3 regions of the Planococcus shenhongbingii genome follow, and region 3 is predicted to be linked to each of the others. Evidence: riboswitches for the same ligand, from Rfam matches in the RefSeq annotation. Region 3 holds a riboswitch; each other region holds the start of a gene.
What was found. Region 3 has a riboswitch for S-adenosylmethionine ahead of QWY16_RS18095 (LLM class flavin-dependent oxidoreductase). Riboswitches for the same ligand answer to the same signal wherever they lie in the genome.
Positions count from the first base shown of each region.

Region 1: linked by a shared signal. The riboswitch ahead of mtnK (S-methyl-5-thioribose kinase) and the one ahead of QWY16_RS18095 (LLM class flavin-dependent oxidoreductase) in region 3 are both predicted to bind S-adenosylmethionine.
Region 2: linked by a shared signal. The riboswitch ahead of QWY16_RS06265 (methionine ABC transporter ATP-binding protein) and the one ahead of QWY16_RS18095 (LLM class flavin-dependent oxidoreductase) in region 3 are both predicted to bind S-adenosylmethionine.

Region 1 covers NZ_CP129235.1:3,842,586-3,849,019, reverse strand. The annotation lists gene QWY16_RS18695 (1,2-dihydroxy-3-keto-5-methylthiopentene dioxygenase) at 1-95, opposite strand, end outside; gene QWY16_RS18690 (methylthioribulose 1-phosphate dehydratase) at 123-740, opposite strand; gene QWY16_RS18685 (2-hydroxy-3-keto-5-methylthiopentenyl-1-phosphate phosphatase) at 737-1,402, opposite strand; gene mtnW (2,3-diketo-5-methylthiopentyl-1-phosphate enolase) at 1,408-2,622, opposite strand; SAM riboswitch class I at 2,696-2,805, opposite strand; SAM riboswitch class I at 2,972-3,126, shown strand; gene mtnK (S-methyl-5-thioribose kinase) at 3,203-4,390, shown strand; gene mtnA (S-methyl-5-thioribose-1-phosphate isomerase) at 4,387-5,445, shown strand; gene QWY16_RS18665 (sugar ABC transporter substrate-binding protein) at 5,445-6,434, shown strand, end outside.
Region 2 covers NZ_CP129235.1:1,264,226-1,270,659, forward strand. The annotation lists gene QWY16_RS06235 (acetyl-CoA C-acetyltransferase) at 1-27, shown strand, start outside; gene QWY16_RS06240 (acyl-CoA dehydrogenase FadE) at 332-2,113, shown strand; gene QWY16_RS06245 (arsenate reductase family protein) at 2,205-2,567, shown strand; gene gcvH (glycine cleavage system protein GcvH) at 2,638-3,018, shown strand; gene QWY16_RS06255 (ribonuclease M5) at 3,155-3,493, shown strand; gene QWY16_RS06260 (thioredoxin family protein) at 3,499-3,825, shown strand; SAM riboswitch class I at 3,859-3,963, shown strand; gene QWY16_RS06265 (methionine ABC transporter ATP-binding protein) at 4,048-5,073, shown strand; gene QWY16_RS06270 (methionine ABC transporter permease) at 5,066-5,734, shown strand; gene QWY16_RS06275 (MetQ/NlpA family ABC transporter substrate-binding protein) at 5,776-6,434, shown strand, end outside.
Region 3 covers NZ_CP129235.1:3,735,397-3,741,830, reverse strand. The annotation lists gene QWY16_RS18105 (maltose acetyltransferase domain-containing protein) at 1-129, shown strand, start outside; gene QWY16_RS18100 (CPBP family intramembrane glutamic endopeptidase) at 311-1,162, shown strand; SAM riboswitch class I at 1,416-1,522, shown strand; gene QWY16_RS18095 (LLM class flavin-dependent oxidoreductase) at 1,639-3,030, shown strand; gene QWY16_RS18090 (sodium:solute symporter family protein) at 3,148-4,653, shown strand; gene QWY16_RS18085 (hypothetical protein) at 4,713-5,072, opposite strand; gene QWY16_RS18080 (hypothetical protein) at 5,340-5,462, shown strand; gene QWY16_RS18075 (DUF2179 domain-containing protein) at 5,492-6,031, shown strand; gene QWY16_RS18070 (hypothetical protein) at 6,146-6,382, shown strand; gene QWY16_RS18065 (DMT family transporter) at 6,413-6,434, opposite strand, start outside.

The DNA of each region.
Region 1 (6,434 bases), 110 kb from region 3:
TGCTCGTAAATAACTTCCTGCTGTTCGAGGAATGCTGCTACTTCGTTTTGCGCTTCGATTGTTTCATTTGTTCCTTGAATTTTAATGATTGCCATTATGAATCTTCCTTTCCGTTTTCAGTTTTAATGTGAATGTATTTGATACAAAGCCATCTGATACTGGAAAAGAAACTCACTTGCCTCCAGCAGTTTCTTGGCTTCAAAACCGTTTTTGCCCCACACGGTAATGCCATGGTTGCGGATCAGCACTGCGCCGCTATCGGCAGTCAAGTGTTTTCGGAACTCTTCCGCAAGGTCAGGGATGTGGGCGTGGTTTGGGATGATGGGGATGGTCAACACCGCATCTTCATCCCATAAACCGAATGCTTTGATGAGTTCAAGGCCTTGGAAATCAATTTTTCCACGGTTCCCGTATAGTTCCGAAATGATGTTATTGGCAACGGTATGGATATGGAGGCTGCACCCCGCAGGTGTTTTCGAATAAACTTCACAATGCAGCAAAGTTTCAGCCGACGGCTTCAAATGTGTCTCATCGACTGCCTTGCCGGCTGCATCCACCAGCAAAAAATCTTCTGCCGTGCGTTTGCGCTTATCTTTGCCGCTGGCCGTCACAAGAAATTCAACAGGCGAATCTTGGACTTTAATGGCCAAGTTGCCGCTCGTTCCCATGAACCAGTCCCGGAGCGCCAATTCGTCTTTGACATCTGCAAGTTCCTGCCATCGCTCCTGAAGCGCCGTCATAGCTTCACACCCAGACGAGCGTCGATGATGGAAGTGACATCCCGGAAGTTTTCAAACGGCTCATACGACAAGCCGAGCTCTTCGCATTTCTCGATTAAAAAATCGCGGGCAATGACGAGGTCTGCCCGTTTCGCCGCTTCAAGATCGGTGATGGAGTCTCCGATGACGATGCTTTTCGCGCCGTTTTCAAGCAGCTCGCGGATAATGGACGGCTTGCAGCAGCCGCAGCCTTGGCTCGTGCATTCGTCATCGCATCTGTGCGGAAAATTGATGTTGATCGTTTCTCCTGAAAAATCGGCTTCGTTGCAATAGACGCCGGCGAAAGGGCCGAATGATTCGAGCAGCGGATAGACAAAAAAGTCAATGCCGCCGCTGACGATATAAAGCGCAATATCCTGTTTTTTGGCGTAGGCCACGAATTCAGAAAAGCCGTCACGGATTTGCGCCTGTTCCAGCACATAGCTGATAATGTCGTCTTTTTTCGATGACGGCAACAGCGTGAACATCTTTGCAACGCCATCTTTTATGGAGACCCGTTGGGCCAGGATATCGTCTTTGACCGATTCCCAGCCGGGCGGATTGAATTTTTTCATGATTGCGATGATGTTGTCGTTGTTGGTCACCGTGCCATCAAAATCGCAGAAAATCACTGGTTTGCTCAAAATGCTTACCCCCATATTGCCAATGCTGTTTTTAATTCTTCATGCTGTTCAGAAGCGTCGGCGAGTGTTTTTTTGCTTAAAACGGCATCAACTGCCTGGCGGAAAGCTTTACCGCCTCCGGCTGCACCGTCCGGATGGCCATGTACGCCGCCTCCTGCATTGATGATACTGTCAATTCCGAAATCGTTGATCAATAACGGAACAAGTCCGGGATGGATGCCTGCAGAAGGCACTGGGAAGCTTCGCTTCAACGGACTGTCCTTCACCAATTCCTCACCGAGTGCCCGTGCCTGGGCTTTTTCAAGAGCAACACTGCCGTAAGGGGAGGGGAACAAAGAAAAGTCGGCGCCTGCGTAGCGGACCAGTTTTCCGAGTGCCAGAGAAGTGGCCAGTCCATAAAAGTTGGAAGAAGTGAAAGCGCCGCTGAATGCTGGATGCGCCATGAGCGGCAGCCCGATATCCGGATCTTCTGCTAGTTCCTGCAGCACATCCAGACCATAAGCATGGACATTGAACAGCAAGGCATCCGCTCCAAGTTTGCGTGCTTTTTTTGCCTTGTCACGCAAGCTGGAAGTGCGCCCCGACAAGTTCACCGCATAAAGCGTCCGGTGCCCAGTTTCCTCAAAGACCTGCTGCAGCACGTTTTTCCCTGTCGTGATCCGCTTCTCAAAAGGCGTCAGCGGATTATCAAATAGAATCTCATCATCTTTTACCAAATCCACTCCGCCGAGCGCCTGCTGGCGAAGCTGTGAAGCGAGGAAATCCAAGTCGCGGCCGATGACGCCTTTGAAGATGCTCATGACAAGCGGCCGGCCGGTAACGCCAAGCAATCCCCGGATTCCGTCGATGCCGAATCGTGGTCCCGGAAAATGCGAGAGCAGCTCTTCGTCAAACTCCAAATCAAGCAGCTTAACTTCACCATCCAGCGACAATTTGCCGAAGACGGTGGTTAATATTGCCGGGAAATCCGCTGAGAAGTTGGCACTTGGATACGAAATCTTCACCACAGCCTTGATTTCATCCGGCTTTAACGGATGCGGGGAATCTTCAAATTCCGTTGTCGAAACGACATTTCCTTTATGGTGTTTTAATTGCTGCTGTTCCAATAATGGCAAGTCGGTCCACGATCCGATCGTCAGGCCCAGGGCGATTCCTTCTGCCTTTTTCCCGAATGAACCCGCTTTGCCATACAGCTGGTAAGTCGCTGTTAAACTGCTCATTGCATTCACACTCCTGTTAAAAATCAAAATAAAAAACCTCTTCAAACAAGAAGAGGTTAATAGGCTTAACAACTTCTTATTTCTCAGCCTCATTAAATGGCTGCAAGAATTAGCACCGTGTCCAATAATGGACCGGTTGCCGGGTATCATAGGGCTCGTCCCTCCACCTGCTCTGAATAAGAATGCGTATTCAATTGTTTTAATAAAGAAATTAGTTTTGATTATTTCATGTATGAAACATTCTGTCAATGAATATTCGCAAAATTATTTGTTGTAAAAAAGTTATTGACAGTCAATTCTGAACCGTGATAGGATTCTTTTCAAACAGCATATAGTTACTCAAATAGTACTCTTATCAAGAGCAGGCAGAGGGAAATTGGCCCTATGACGCCCAGCAACCGACCGTAATACCTTCGTGAGAAGGGGCGCTTTCGCGCCGGAATGCAAATTCCGCAAGGCACGGTGCTAATTCCATCAGAAATGACCATTTCTGAAAGATAAGAGGCGTGGAATCTATCATTCTAGGCCTCTTTCTTGCGGAAAGAGGCTTTTTATATTGACCCGGAAAGGTAGATGAATAATGACAATAGCATCCAAACAATACGAAGCATTAACCGAAGAAAAAGCCATTGCACTGGCTCAGAGCCTATACCCATTCCCTGAAGGAGCGGAACTGGTGTGCCGCGAAATCGGAGACGGGAACTTGAATTATGTATTCCAGATCAAAGATCCTAAAAGTGGAAAAGGGTTGATTATCAAACAGGCATTGCCATATGCGAAAGTTGTCGGGGAAAGCTGGCCGCTGACATTGAAACGCGCAACGATTGAAGCGAACGCTCTTCAAAAGCATAGCGAATTTGCACCGGGGCTGGTACCGGCCGTTTATGCCATGGATGAGGAACTGGCGATTACCGTAATGGAAGACTTGTCTCATCTGACGATTGCACGCGAAGGGCTGATCCAAGGGGCAGCTTATCCAAAACTATCGGAAGACATCGGTGAATATTTGGGACGCACGCTGTTCCATACATCTGATTTTGCGCTGCACCCGTTTGAGAAAAAGCGGTTGGTGGCCGACTACTCCAACCCGGAACTGTGCAAAATAACAGAGGACCTTATTTTCACCGACCCGTTTTTCAATAACGACACCAATGATTACGAACCGGAGCTTCAAGCCACGGTCGAAGCTATCTGGAACAACGGTCCATTGAAACTTGAAGCGGCAAAGCTGAAGTTCAGTTTTTTGACGGAAGCGGAAGCGCTATTGCATGGGGACCTTCATACCGGCAGTATTTTTGCCAGTGAATCGGAAACGAAAGTCATCGATCCCGAATTTGCTTTTTACGGTCCTATTGGCTTTGACGTCGGCTTGTTTCTGGCAAACTTAATCGTTCAGTCAATCACCCGGAGCGGCGAAGAACGCCAAGTGATTGTGAATCATATCGAACGTACATGGGAAGTTTTCTCAACCCGCTTTTCAGAACTATGGGACCGGGAAGGCATTGAAGCATACAAAGACACACCAGGCTATAAAGAGTTCATATTGGAAAAGATATTCCGCGACACGCTTGGCTTTGCCGGCTGTGAATTGATTCGACGCACAATCGGACTGGCACATGTTAAAGATTTGGACAGCATTGAAGATAAGAACTTGCGCATTCGTTTAAAGAAACAAGCTTTGCACACCGGCGAAGCGCTGATTTTAAAACGTTCCGGGTTAACAACAATCAGTGCGGTATCTGGTCTGCTTGAGGAGCTGAAGCAATGACCATTCCATTATCAATTGCCTGGACAGACGGGCAGTTGGTCATCTTAGATCAACAGAAATTGCCGCATGAAATTGACTATTTGACACTCGAGACGATTGAAGATGTCTATGAAGCCATCTTTACGCTGAAAGTTCGCGGCGCCCCGGCCATCGGCATCACCGCCGCTTATGGCTTAGCACTGGCAGCCCAGCGGCACGATGCTGAAACAGTGGAAGCGTTCCTGCATGATGTGCGCAAAGATGCGCTTTATCTAGGAGAGTCGCGTCCGACGGCCGTCAACTTAATGTGGGCGCTCGATAGATTGCTTGAAGCCGTTCAAAAAGCTGAATCTGTAGAAAATGGAAAAGTGCTGCTTATCGCAGAAGCGGTGCGCATCCACCAGGAAGATGAAGCTTCCTGCCGGCAGATCGGCGAATATGCCTTGGCGCTTTTGGAAGGGCATAAACGGGTGATGACCATCTGCAATGCCGGATCGATTGCCACTGCGAAATATGGAACAGCCTTGGCGCCATTTCACCTTGGAAGCGAACGCGGCCGGAAATTTGAAGTGTTTGCATGTGAGACCCGCCCGGTATTCCAAGGTGCACGGCTGACCGTCTGGGAGCTTCAGCAGTCAGGAGTGGACGTCACGCTTATCACCGACAGCATGGCGGCCCACACTATTGGGGCGAAAGACATCGAAGCCATTATCGTGGGCGCGGACCGCATCGCGGCGAACGGCGATACCGCCAATAAAATCGGAACACTCAACTTGGCGATTCTCGCTGATGCTTATGGGATTCCATTTTATGTAGCGGCACCCGCATCAACATTTGACGTCACCATTGACAGCGGTGCAGAAATACCAATTGAAGAACGGAAAGCGGAAGAAATTACTCATCTTGGCAGTCAGCCGATAGCGCCTCTGGGCACGAAAGTCTTCAATCCTGCTTTTGATGTGACTCCATCCCGCTTTATTACTGCAATTATCACAGAAAAAGGAATCATCAGACCTGATTACTACCAAAACATTCCCGGAGTTCTTAACCCCTATGCAGAAAAAGGAGAAAAATAATGAAAAAACAATCGCTCTTATTATTAACCATTTTATTGATCATCAGTGCATTTCTGGCTGCCTGCCAGCCAAAAGGCGAAGGCAGTGAAGAAAAGACGCCGGACGCTGCGAAAGCAGAAGCCTCGGATAATCCGTTGGCCGGCAAAAAAGTCGCGCTCATCATGCAGCAAAACTTAGGGACGTTTTCTGCGCAGTATATCGAAGGTGTGGAAGAACAAGTCGGGAAATTCGGCGGCGACGTAACGGTCTTTACATCGGACGGCGATTTGGCAAAAATGGCATCCAACTTGGACGCAGCCATCAACCAAGGATTTGACGGAATTTTGATTGACCACGGCACCAAAGAGGCATTGAACCAAGGCGTTGAAAAAGCAGTGGAAAAAGGAATTCCGGTTGTCGCTTTTGATGCGGGAGTAGATGTTGAAGGCGTGGTTTCTTTAGAACAAGGCGATCAGCAAATGGCTGAAATGACATTGGAAAAATTGGCTAACGACCATGATGGAAAAGCGAATATCGTAAAAATCTGGGTAGCCGGCTTTGCCCCGATGGAACGCCGCCAAGTTGCTTACGAAGAATTCTTGAAAAACAACACAGGCATCAAAGAAGTCACGGCATTCGGTGCAGCGACTCAAAACACGGCTCTTGATACACAGGCGCAAATGGAAGCGGTATTGAAGCAATATCCGAATGAAGGCGAAATCACAGCAGTCTGGGCTGCCTGGGATGAATTTGCAAAAGGTGCAGTACGCGCCATCGAACAATCCGGGCGCACCGACATCAGCGTCTACAGCATCGACATGAGTGATGAAGACTTGCAGATGATCCAGAAAGACGGCAGCCCGTGGGCAGCTTCGGCAGCGGTGGATCCGGTTGATATTGGCCGCATTCAAGTGCGTTACCTGTATCAGCAAATCAATGGTGAAAATCCGGAACAGAAAGTGGTGCTGGAACCGATTTTTGTAGATGCGGAAAAATTACCTGAAGAAGCC
Region 2 (6,434 bases), 1.5 Mb from region 3:
GCAGCCGGCGTTTTTGAAATGCTGTAAATTATTGAGTAAGTTGAATTGAAGAAATGGCTTTTTGTATACCGCTTAGGCCGCTTTGGGCATGGCTTTCGCAAGAAGCCAGGCAAAGAACGCCTGTCTTCTTGCTTCGCCTAGCCCGTGGACGCGCCTGCGCTGGATAGGTTTTCTATAAAAGTATGATTACTTAATATACCTCTTTGATTATTAATTACTTTGGAGCAAAACAGCGGAGACGTTCGCAGCAAGCGAAGCTGCTGTGCGGAATATCGATTAAAAAATTCATGCATTTTAATATAACCTAACGATAAAACAGGAGGAATAAAAAATGGCAGAATCTAAGACGTTAATCAAAGGCGGCAGTTTCTTAATCGAAGATGCAGACTTATCCCGAGTATTTACACCGGAAGACTTTACGGAAGAGCAAAAAATGATCGCTAAAACGACCGAGGATTTTGTGAATACGGAAGTAATGCCTGTGGTGGAGAAACTGGAAAACCATGAGTTTGAGCATTCTGTGCGGCTATTGAAAACGGCTGGAGAGATCGGCCTTCTCGGTGCCGATGTACCGGAGCAATACGGCGGCCTTGGCCTGGATAAAATCGCTTCCGCTTTGATTGCGGAAAAAATGTCGAAAGCGGGCGGTTTCTCGATTACACACGGTGCCCATGTTGGCATCGGCTCATTGCCAATTGTGCTGTTCGGCAATGAAGAACAAAAGCAGAAGTACTTGCCGCGTTTGGCAACTGGCGAACTGATTGCCGCGTATGCCCTTACAGAGCCAAGCTCCGGATCAGATGCACTGGGTGCAAAAACAGTGGCTAAGTTAAATGAAGCCGGTACGCATTACGTATTAAATGGTGAAAAACAATGGATTACAAACGCAGGATTTGCGGATGTGTTCATTGTTTATGCGAAAATTGACGGCGAGAAATTCTCAGCCTTTATTGTGGAACGTGCTTATGACGGTGTTTCTGTTGGACCGGAAGAAAAGAAGATGGGCATCAAATCCTCTTCCACGCGCACATTAGTCTTGCAGGATGCGGAAGTGCCAGTAGAAAACTTATTGGGCGAAGCAGGGCGCGGCCACATTATCGCATTTAACATTTTGAATATCGGCCGTTACAAACTAGGGGTCGGCACAGTCGGCGGTTCAAAACGTGCGATGGAAATCACGATTCCTTACACGAATCAGCGCCAGCAGTTTAAAACACCCATTTCTTCCTTCAATTTGACGCGTGAAAAACTGGCGACGATGGCTTCTCAATTGTATGCATTGGAAAGTTCGGTATACCGCACAGTTGGTCTATTTGAAGACCGCATGAGCGGCTTTACAGAAGAAGAGCATGCCAATGGGAAGTTAGTGGCGGATGCGATTGCAGAATTTGCGGTGGAATGTTCAATGAATAAATTCTTTGGCACAGAAACGCTGGATTATATTGTTGATGAAGGCGTTCAACTGCACGGTGGATACGGATTCATGCAAGAGTATGAAATCGAGCGCGCTTACCGTGATTCCCGCATCAACCGGATTTTTGAAGGAACAAATGAAATCAACCGTTTGCTGGTACCAGGTACATTGCTGCGCAAAGCGATGAAAGGCGAGCTTCCTTTATTGCAGCACGCACAGAAATTGCAAGAGGAATTGCTCATGATGATGCCGGAAGAAGTTGGCACAGAAGCGTTGGCACAGGAAAAATACTTGGTGAAAAACGCCAAGAAAATCGCTTTGCTTGCAGCTGGCCTTGCGGCGCAGACGTATGGTGCAAAGATCGAACAAGAACAGGAAGTGCTTGTGAACATCGCGGATATCGTCTCGAACGTCTTTGCGATGGAATCTGCTGTGCTCCGCACGGAAAAAGCGATTGCAGCATCCGGAGAAGAAAAAGCCCAGCAAAAATTGTTGTATACGCAAATATATTGCCAAGAAGCCTTTGACAAAATTGAGAAAGACGCAAAAGAGACATTGCTTGCGGCTGTGGAAGGCGACAATCAGCGCATGATGCTTTCTGCACTGCGTAAACTGACGCGTTCAACTCCGTATAACGTGATTGCGAAAAAGCGGGAAGCAGCTGTTAGATTAGTGGAAGCAGAGAAATATGTAGTCTAAGCTTTCTTTGAAAACGCAGCCTTCGGCTGCGTTTTTTTACATCGACCAAGAGTGCTAATTTTGGTAAGCTTGGTTAAAAGGAGGTTTTAGAATGATTACCTATTATGCATATCCGAAATGCACAACATGCCGCAAAGCAAAAAAATGGCTTGAACAAAATAACATTGAATACAATGAAATAAACATTGCTGAAACACCGCCGTCTGACAGCGAACTTCGTGGGATTTATGAGAAAAGCGGACTTGAATTGAAGAAGTTCTTTAATACAAGCGGCTTGAAGTACCGGGAACTCGGATTGAAAGACAAATTGAAAGAAATGCCTGAAGATCAGCAACTGAAGCTGCTGTCGTCAGACGGAATGCTGATTAAGCGCCCCTTGGCTTGGGATGGGGAAAAAGCGACACTCGGATTTAAAGAAGAAGAGTTTGAAAATACCTGGAAGAGAGAGCAGTGAAATCTTGTATTTCCCCAGGCTTTATGTCAAACTGAGAAATGAGTACACTACATAATTTGGAGGGTTTTCGATGAGCACACCACAAGAACTTCGTTATTCTAAAGAGCATGAATGGGTTAAAGTTGAAGGCGGTACAGCACGTATTGGCATCACGCATTTTGCACAAGCTGAACTTGGCGATATCGTTTTCGTAGAATTGCCGCAAGTTGGCGATGAAATAAAAAGAAATGAGCCATTTGGCAGCGTAGAATCAGTTAAAACTGTTTCGGAGCTTTATGCGCCTATTAGCGGGCGTGTAATTGAAGTCAACACTGAGCTTGAAGACAGTCCTGAATTTGTAAACGAATCTCCGTATGAAAATGCGTGGATGGTGGTAATCGAATCTCCAGAAGAAGCTGAAATCAACGACTTGATGTCAGCTGAACAATATCAGGAAATGATCAACGAGTAATATCCTAAAAAGCGCCTATTACTTGGCGCTTTTTTTGCTAGCTGGGCACTGGATGAAATAAGCATCTATAGGCTGATCCAATAAGGAGCAGCTTTTACACCTAATCTTTCATCATATATCAGCGAGGTGTTGACTTATGGATAAAGTAATTGTGGTTGAAGGGCTAACGGATAAAACACGAATAGCGCCGCTCATTGCAGAACCCGTGACGATTGTTTGCACAAATGGTACAGTTAGTGCATCGAGGCTTGAAGAATTATTGCTGCCTTATGAAGGTTTGGATATCATCATATTGGTGGATGCGGATAAATCAGGTGAACGGCTGCGGAAACTTGTTAAACGCGAATTCCCTGAAGCCCGGCATTTTTATATCAATCGCAGTTACAAGGAAGTGGCAGCGACGCCGATCCGGATCTTGCTCGATGTGCTGATTTCAGCAAATGTTCAAGTCAATAAGTTATTAACTGAGGGATGAAATCGATGAAAGAATGGACACATAAAGATTGGCTAAAAGAAAAGAACACTAGCTCTGCCGCGGCTTATTATTTATATACGCCGATGTGCGGTACATGCCAAGTTGCTTCTAAAATGATGGATGTCGTAAAAGAGTTGTTCCCGGATTTGCCGATGGGCAAAGCGAATTTGAATTTTGTTCAGGAAATTGCCGAATTGTACAAGGTGGAAAGTGTACCTTGCCTGCTCATTACAGAAAACGGGCAGCTGAAAGAAAAGATTTACGCATTCCAGTCTGTGCCTTACCTATACGGGAAATTGAAATCTGTTGACGAAAAATGTCGAGCATGGTAAATTGGATTTCTGAACAATAATTTCATATCGTAACTCTTATTTAGAGTGGTGGAGGGAAGTGCCCTATGAAGCCCGGCAACCGTCATGAAAATGAAATGGTGCCAAATCACACAAAGCAAAAGCTTTGGGAGATGAGAGAGCGGTTTTCGTGTTTTCACGGTTACCCTTCTGCTCAGTTCTGCGCGGAAGGGTTTTTTATTTTGGATTAGGAGTTGTAAAAGGATGATTGAATTAAAAGAACTGTCGAAGGTTTTCGACACAGGCAAAGGCACTTTAACAGCTGTCGACCATGTCGATCTGTCGATTTCATCCGGTGAAATTTTTGGCATTATCGGCTATAGCGGGGCAGGGAAAAGTACATTGATCCGTTTATTGAACGGATTGGAAAAGCCTACTTCGGGGACGGTAACAATAAACGGCCAAAATATCTCGGCAAGTAAAGGACTAGAGCTGCGGAAAGCGCGCCAGAAAGTCAGTATGATTTTCCAGCATTTTAACCTTCTGTGGTCACGCACAGTAAAAGAAAACATTGAATTTCCACTTGAAATCGCAGGTGTTCCAAAAAACAAGCGCGACGCCCGCGTTCAGGAATTGGTGGAATTAGTTGGGCTCACGGGTAGAGAACATGCTTATCCGTCCCAGCTGTCGGGCGGCCAGAAACAGCGTGTCGGCATTGCCCGTGCGCTGGCTAATGAACCTGAAGTGCTGCTATGTGATGAAGCCACTTCAGCACTCGATCCGCAGACAACCGATTCGATTCTGGAACTCCTGGTCGATATCAATAAACGTCTCGGGCTTACGATTGTTCTCATTACCCATGAGATGCACGTTATTCGGAAGATTTGCCATCGTGTCGCTGTTATGGAAGGCGGGCGCGTCGTTGAACTGGGAGACGTATTGAATGTCTTTCAGGCGCCAAAGCAGCCAATTACGAAGCGCTTTGTCGCTCAAGTCACCGATACGGAAGATTCGCATGAAACGATTAAACATCTGCGGGAACTTTACCCGACAGGCGAATTGGTGAAATTGGTTTTTGTCGGTGAACAGACGGAACAGCCTATTTTGACTAAGCTGATCCGGAAATACCCTGTAGAGATCAATATTGTGCAAGGAAATATATCGCATACGCAGCGAGGAGCTTATGGCACATTGGTATTACAAATGAAAGGTTCGCAGCAACAGATATCCGAAGCTCTCGCGTTCTTGAACGCTGAAAGTGTACAGACGGAGGTGATGGCAAATGATTGAGTCATTATTCCCGAATGTCGATTGGGACAGTATGTGGGAAGCGACGCTCGAAACATTATATATGACAGCCATGTCGACGTTCTTTACATTTGTCATCGGATTGGTTTTGGGAATCGTCTTATTTTTGACGGCACCGAAACAATTATGGGCTAACAGTGTGGTAAATTGGTTGACTGGTGCATTCGTCAACATTTTCCGTTCGATTCCGTTTATCATTTTAATCATTTTGCTGATTCCGTTTACGAAATTTCTCATCGGCACGATCCGAGGGCCGAATGCTGCATTGCCTGCCTTGATTATTGGAGCGGCGCCATTTTATGCGCGCATGGTATTGATTGCGCTGAAGGAAATTGATAAAGGAGTCATCGAGGCTGCGCGTTCTATGGGCGCAACAACTTGGACGATTATCCGTAAAGTGTTGCTGCCAGAGTCCAAACCGGCATTAATCTCAGGTATCACAGTTACAGCGATTGCATTGGTGGGATATACTGCCATGGCCGGAATTATCGGTGCGGGCGGCCTAGGAACACTTGCGTTCTTGGACGGTTTCCAGAGAAGCCGGGAAGATGTTACGCTTATGGCAACTATTTTGATTTTGATTATCGTCTTCGCAATCCAGTTTATTGGTGACCGAATGACTACAAAATCAGATAAACGCTAACAGCTGAACTATAAAAAACATAGAAAAAGGGGATCGGTTACATGAAAAAATTACTAGCAGGATCATTATTGACAGCACTTGTACTTGCAGGCTGCGGAGGCGGCAATGGCGGAGCAAGCGAAGAAGAGACAAGCACATTAAAAGTGGGCGCTTCAAACGTCCCGCACGCAATTATTTTGGAACAGGCAAAGCCGCTTCTTGAAGAGCAAGGAATTGAATTAGATATTGAGACATATCAGGATTATATTTTGCCGAACCAAGATTTAGAAGCTGGAGAAATTGATGCCAACTATTTCCAGCACATTCCATATTTGGAGTCTCAAAAGAAGGAATTTGGCTATGATTTTGAAAACGCAGGCGGAATCCACATTGAACCGATCGGTGTTTATTCTCAGAAATATGCTTCATTGGAAGAACTTCCTGAAGGGGCAACAATTTTAATGAGCAACTCGGTGGCTGACCATGGCCGTATTTTATCGATGCTTGAAGCTCAAGGCTTGATCAAACTGGCAGAAGGCATAGACAAAACGACTGCTGAAGTGAAGGATATTGTGGAAAACCCGAAAAATCTTGAGTTTGATGCGAACTATGAAGCAGCATTGATGGTTCAACTTTATGAAGCAGGCGAAGGCGATGCTTTGTTGATCAACTCAAACTATGCAATCGATGCAGGATTGAGCCCATTGGAAGATTCAATTGC
Region 3 (6,434 bases):
ATTAATCCTGGCATAACAATCGGGGACAACACCGTCATCGCTTCCGGTGCGGTTGTTACGAAAGACGTGCCGGCGGGTGTCTTTGTCGGAGGCAATCCGGCCAGAGTCATCAAACAACTGGAAGAATAACTGATGCGGCTGAAAAGCCGGCCCATTCCAAAGCGGGATGGGCTGTTTTTCAATCTGGCTTCAGCAGTCTGCCCATCTTTTATTGCGTATAAAATTTTTTGAATGTTTCTTCAAATTATCTGTTTTTTAATAAAAAATTATATATATTGGAAATAAGCCATTGAATTTGGGAGGGGTAGTCATGAAAAGCTATTTTGATGAACAAAACCTTTCGAAAACGCACGGACAAGAAACACAGCCAGTGAAAAATAGGCATTTCCTGAAAACTTTTTTCGCATTGTTCGGTCTCGGTACAGTCGGCATCATTTTTTTGGTTCCTGCTTTAATCCCTCTAATTGAATCGCAGCTGCAAACGCTGCCCGATGCACCTGATATTCCAGTGGTTGTTCTTGTCCTGCTGTCATTGATCAATCCGCTGATTCTGCTGGTGGCAGCTGTAGTAGTGGGTTTGGTGACTGCCCCCAAGACAGGGCTGATATCCCACCTGTATTTTCAGATAAACAGAAAAGCGGATGATCCAAAGAAAGGCTCTTTCAAACAAGCCGTTCCTATTGGGATTATGGCGGGAGCAGGAGCGGCTGCCCTTGTCTTTGTGCTGGATCTTGTCTTTCAGCCATATCTTCCGGGGGCGCTTCAAATGAGCCGCGAGTCCAGGAATCTTTTGAACACGTTATCCGGAATATTCTACGGTGGCATTACAGAAGAATTGCTGCTCCGGTGGGGGTTGATGTCCTTGCTTGTGTGGGGCATGTGGAAAGGGTTCCAGCGTTCACGCAGTGCGCCATCTGCCGCTGTGTTCTGGATCGCGATTGCCATCAGTTCGCTGCTGTTCGCGCTTGGTCATTTCGGGGCAACCGCACTCGCCGTACCGATGACGACGGCTGTCTGGACGCGGATGATGCTGCTCAACGGGCTTGTCGGCATCGTCTTCGGCTGGCTGTATTGGCGAAAAGGGCTTGAAATCGCTATGATTTCACACGCATTCTTTCATATCGCTATGACGCTGTTTATTGTGGTCTGGTTTCTGATATAGTCAGAAACATCCCGCAATTGAAAACCGGTCTGTCACACATAATAACCTCCGTCCCTATTGCAGAAAAAAACAACAAACAATTTGAAAAAATTCAGAAGTAATATTGAGCATTTTTGGAAGCGCTTTAAACATGATGAGAGAAAGGGTTTAAAGATGAAAATGTAAATGAATACCATAAAAATTTATCGGACAATTTGAAATGTTTGGTTGACTTTAAAATATCCTAGTATTATGATTGGATTTAAATTTAATAATCTTATCCAGAGAAGCCGAGGGACTGGCCCGTTGACGCTTCAGCAACCTCTGACATTTGTCAGAAAGGTGCTAATTCCAGCAAGATTTTTTCTTGGGAGATAAGAGAGCGGATTCTGTCTATTTATACGGCCCTCTTTTCTCGATTGTTGAGAAAAGAGGGCTTTTATATTTTCAGCTGACGTCGCCGCACAAATTCATGATTAACAATGAGGAGGATGAATATGACGAAGAAACGAATTTACTTGAACGCATTTGAAATGGTATGTGCTGGTGGGCATCAGTCTCCGGGCTTATGGCTGCATGAAGACGACCGTTCCCATACTTACACAGACAGTGAGTATTGGATTGAACTTGCCAAGCTATTGGAAAAAGGGAAATTCGACGCAGTGTTCCTGGCGGATGTACTGGGTACTTATGATGTTTATAACGGATCCCGGGATGCTGCACTCCGCAACGCCGTCCAGTCTCCGGTCAATGATCCGCTGCTGGTAGTGCCGTTGATGTCTTCAGTCACGAAACATTTGAGTTTCGGTGTTACAGCTTCGGTCAGTCATGAACATCCTTATACATTTGCACGGCGCATGTCGACATTGGATCATTTGACTAAGGGACGGATCGGCTGGAACGTCGTTACCTCTTATCTGAAAAGCGCAGCACTCAATATTGGCCTTGAAGACCAGATGAACCACGACCAGCGCTACGATTTCGCAGCTGAGTACCTGGAAGTCTGCTATAAGCTATGGGAAGGAAGCTGGGAAGACGATGCGGTCGTCCGGGACAAACAGGCGAAAGTCTACACCGACCCTTCAAAAGTGCACGACATCCGGCATGAAGGGGAATATTTCAAAGTTCCTGGAGCTCATTTGTCGGAACCGTCGCCGCAGCGTACGCCGGTTCTGTTCCAGGCAGGTGCTTCACCTCGCGGCCGGGAGTTTGCGGCAAAGCATGCGGAATCGGTATTTACTGCCGGCCCCACAACCCAAGTGGTGAAAAAAGGGGTAACCGCATTGCGCGAACGCATCCAGGCAAACGGCCGCAATCCTGAAGACGTCATCGTTTACACAACGTTCACCGCGATCGTCGGAAAAACAGAAGCGGAAGCACAAGCCAAATACGAAGAACTGAAAAGCTATGTCAGTTATGAAGGGGCACTCGCACTTCTCGGCGGTTGGACGGGCATCGATTTTTCAGGCTACGATCCAGACGAAACGTTGGAGTATATTCAAAGCAACGCCATGCAATCAGCAGTCGAAGTGTTTACGCGTGCCGATCCAGACCGCAAATGGACCATCCGCGAACTTGCCACATTTGTCGGCATTGGCGGCAGAGGCCCAGTGGCAGTGGGGACACCGGAACAAATCGCTGATGAAATCGAATATTGGGTGGAAGAAACAGGAGTCGATGGCTTCAACCTTGCTTATACACTTGCCCCTGGAAGCTTTGTGGACTTTGTCGAACTCGTCATTCCTGTCTTGCAGGAACGCGGCCTTGTCCAAAAAGAATATGCAGAAGGCACGTACCGCGAAAAAATTTACGGCAAAGGCCAGACCGGATTGAAAGAAACGCATCCTGGTGCCAGCTATAAGCAATTGCATCAGCCAATTGAAAACTAGAAGGGGGAATGGATGTGATTACAGCTTACTGGATCAGTGTCGCGGTTTTTTGGATCGCCGGATTGACGCTATGGAATAAAATCTATCCAAAACCGAAACGGAAAGGAGAAGATGGCAATGCGTGAAGACACAACATGGTTGCTTCCATTTATCATCGTAATGCTTATTGGCTATTTTGCATGGACGACTTGGCTCGGTAAGAAAGGTGCTGTTCACAGCGGTTCGATGAAAGGCTTCGCTCTTGCCAAAGGCAAGATAAGCCCGGCGCTGGTCGGCATGAGCTTCGGCACCTCCTACGCAAGCGCGAATTTGTTTCTCGGTGTTCCGGGCTGGGCCTATACATATGGTTTGTCGACGTTATGGTATACCATTGGCTGCTTTGGCGTGACATGGCTCGGTTTGCTGCTATTCACAAAGACTTTCTGGCGCTATGGCCAGAAGAATGGCGGCAGCCTGACGCTTCCGCAATGGCTTGGCAACCGCTATAATAGCAAAGCACTACAGGTCCTCGTAGCGCTTCTGGTGTTGTTCAATATCTACTATATTGTGGGGCAGAATGTCGGGCTTGCTACAATGTTTGAAACAGTCATCGGCATCCCGTATATGTGGGGCATTGCGATCGGTGTCGGCATCACCATTGTCTACGTCAGCCTCGGCGGCGCGTTTGCCCAGATTGTCAGCGACGGTGTACAAGGTGCGGCAATGGCGGCCGTTTCAATCTTGTTGTTCGTGTCGCTGCTATGGACAATCGGCGGCGGCTGGAATGTCTTCGGCACGCTCCACTCGGAACTTCGCACAATTGACCCGGCGCTGGTGGCACCTCTTTCAAAAAGCGGTCCTTTCTATAGCGGCTTTGCCATCTTAAGTATCCAGTGGCTGCTGTTTTCGTTCGTGCTGCTGCCCCATCTGATGAATAAAGTGCTGACAGTCGAAAAAGAAGAGGATTTGCGGACGTTCACCTTAACAGCCGGGCTTTCCCTCTTTGTCTTGTCCATCTTTTCGGTATTTGCCGGCCTTGCCGCACGTGTCATCTTGCCGGGTTTGGCTTCAGCGGACAGTGCCATTCCGGCGTATATCATGGAAGCCTTCCCGGTCGTCATTGTTGCCTTGCTGGTGATGGGATTGATTTCTGCCATTCTGTCGACGACTGACAGCCTGTATCTCGGCATCACCAACAGCATCGGCAATGACCTCTATAAAGTGTTGGCAGTTCCACTGCTGTACAAGAACAAAAACCTGTCGGAACAGGAAATCGATGGCAAAGTGCTCAAAGCCTCGAAGATTTCATTGGTGTTTATTGGGTTGATTTCGCTGTATATGTCGCTCAACCGGCCGGAATCACTAGCATTGCTGACCAATTTCGGCACTTCTGCCATCATCAGCGGCATTGCGGCGCCTATCAGTCTCGGCTATTTCTGGAAGCATGCCAATAAAACCGGAGCCATCGCTTCGGTCATCAGCGGAGCTGGCTGCTATATGTTCCTGACAAGTTCTGGAACTGTCAGCCATGTATTCCAGGCTATGTTTTTCAGTTCGATGCTTGGCTTCTTCTCCATGATTTCAGGAAGCCTGCTTGCGGAAGCAGCCAAGAAACGGGATAAAACAGCGCAGCAAGCCATTTAAATATGTGCAAAATATGCAAAAAGAAGGACCTCCTTAATGCTGGGAGGTCCTTCTTTTAGTTAAAACGCATATTGGAACAGGCCATAATACAAAGGCCCGAGCAAGATGATTGTTGAGATTGCCATAAACAGGGTGCCGGCGACACCGGTTGCCGCTTCCGGCTCTTGTGCTTCAAACTTGTTTTTCAGTTTAAAAGCGAACAGGATATCCCAGAGCAGGGCACCGAAAAAGACGATTTTCCATACAAGCGGATCAAGAATCTGGTTATTGGTCACAAAACCGAACAATCCGATCCATGTCACAATGGATACAGCCAAATCGAATTTAATCGGAAAATCCGCATGGCGGCTGTGGATCAAAAAACCAATAGTGGTCGTGCCTAAAAGTGCTGCGTAAATAAACCATAATGTTTGTTCCATATTTCATTTCCTTCTTTAGTGAGACTTCTTTCATTATAGAAGACTTGGTAAGGGAAGCAAACATTTTTCATCTATAATCTGCCGTTTCAGGGTTATCGCCGTTTAACAGTCAGCTTGAATAAGGCAATCGCCACCGAGTGATGGCTCTCTTCATTGATCCGTAAACACGCTAATATATTTTAAAAGTAAATATTTATAGAAAACATTGATTGTTCCGATTTCTTTGTGCTAACATAAACAGCAATCAAGTGTCAGGTTATTGCCCTGTTGGAAGGAAGGCAATATGGCCTTAAACCAGTCGATATCACCAGCCAATTGAAAGCACTCGAAGGAGACGAAGTGGTTTACGATATATGCAGAAGTTTTGAAGTTGAACGCGATTTTATCTGATCGGCTATTTTAACGCCAGGGGGGACAACTTGAATTCATTTCTATTGCTTATTATCCTTATCAACGTTGCTTACATGACCCTTTTTACATTGCGCATGATTCTGGTCATCAAGGGTTACCGGAAAGTTGCCGCAGTTTTGTCCATGGGAGAAGTGTTCATCTATTTAATAGGATTGACCATCGTTCTTGATAACTTGGATAAGCCGTTGAATGTTGCCGCCTATTGTGCTGGCTGGGGACTGGGAGTTTATCTCGGAGGCATTATCGAAAATCGTTTGGCGCTTGGCTATATCGTTTTTGACATTATCGTCGATGCTTTGGAATTGGAACTGCCGCTTCAAGTTCGCGACAAAGGCTATGGAGTCACTTCTTGGATGGCGGAAGGCAAAGACGGAGCAAGACTTTGCATGAAAGTCCTGGCGAAGCGGAAAAACGAGAAAAAACTGCGTGATTTTGTGACCGGGCTCTCACCGAAGGCTTTTATCATTTCCTACGAACCAAATCGGTATAATGGCGGGTTTCTTACGAATCCGATTAAACCTGCAGGCGGGATTAACCGAAGAGCGTAAAAACTTTTTGAGCAGACGCGAATGCGTCTGCTTTTTTTCATCGTTAGTCGTTATAATGGATAAAACGAGACGAAAATCTCTTCGCCGTTTTGAATCCGCTAGGGAGGTGTAGTCATGGGCAACAAAAGCCACGGCCTGAAACATGGCTGGACATTGATCGCGCATAAATCATTCACGCTGTTTTCAAATGCCAATACCTACATCGTCATTGACGACGAGCACGACACCGTCATGCATTTCAAAGTCACGGATTCTGAATTTGAAGTCATCTCCGCCAACTGGGGACTCAATTATAAAGTCATTCTTGGTTTCAAGACGATAAAGATTTTGGATGTACCGGACGAAGAATAAAAATAAAAGCCTCTCCACTTGGAGGGGCTTTTATTTTGTCCGAAGAGAAATG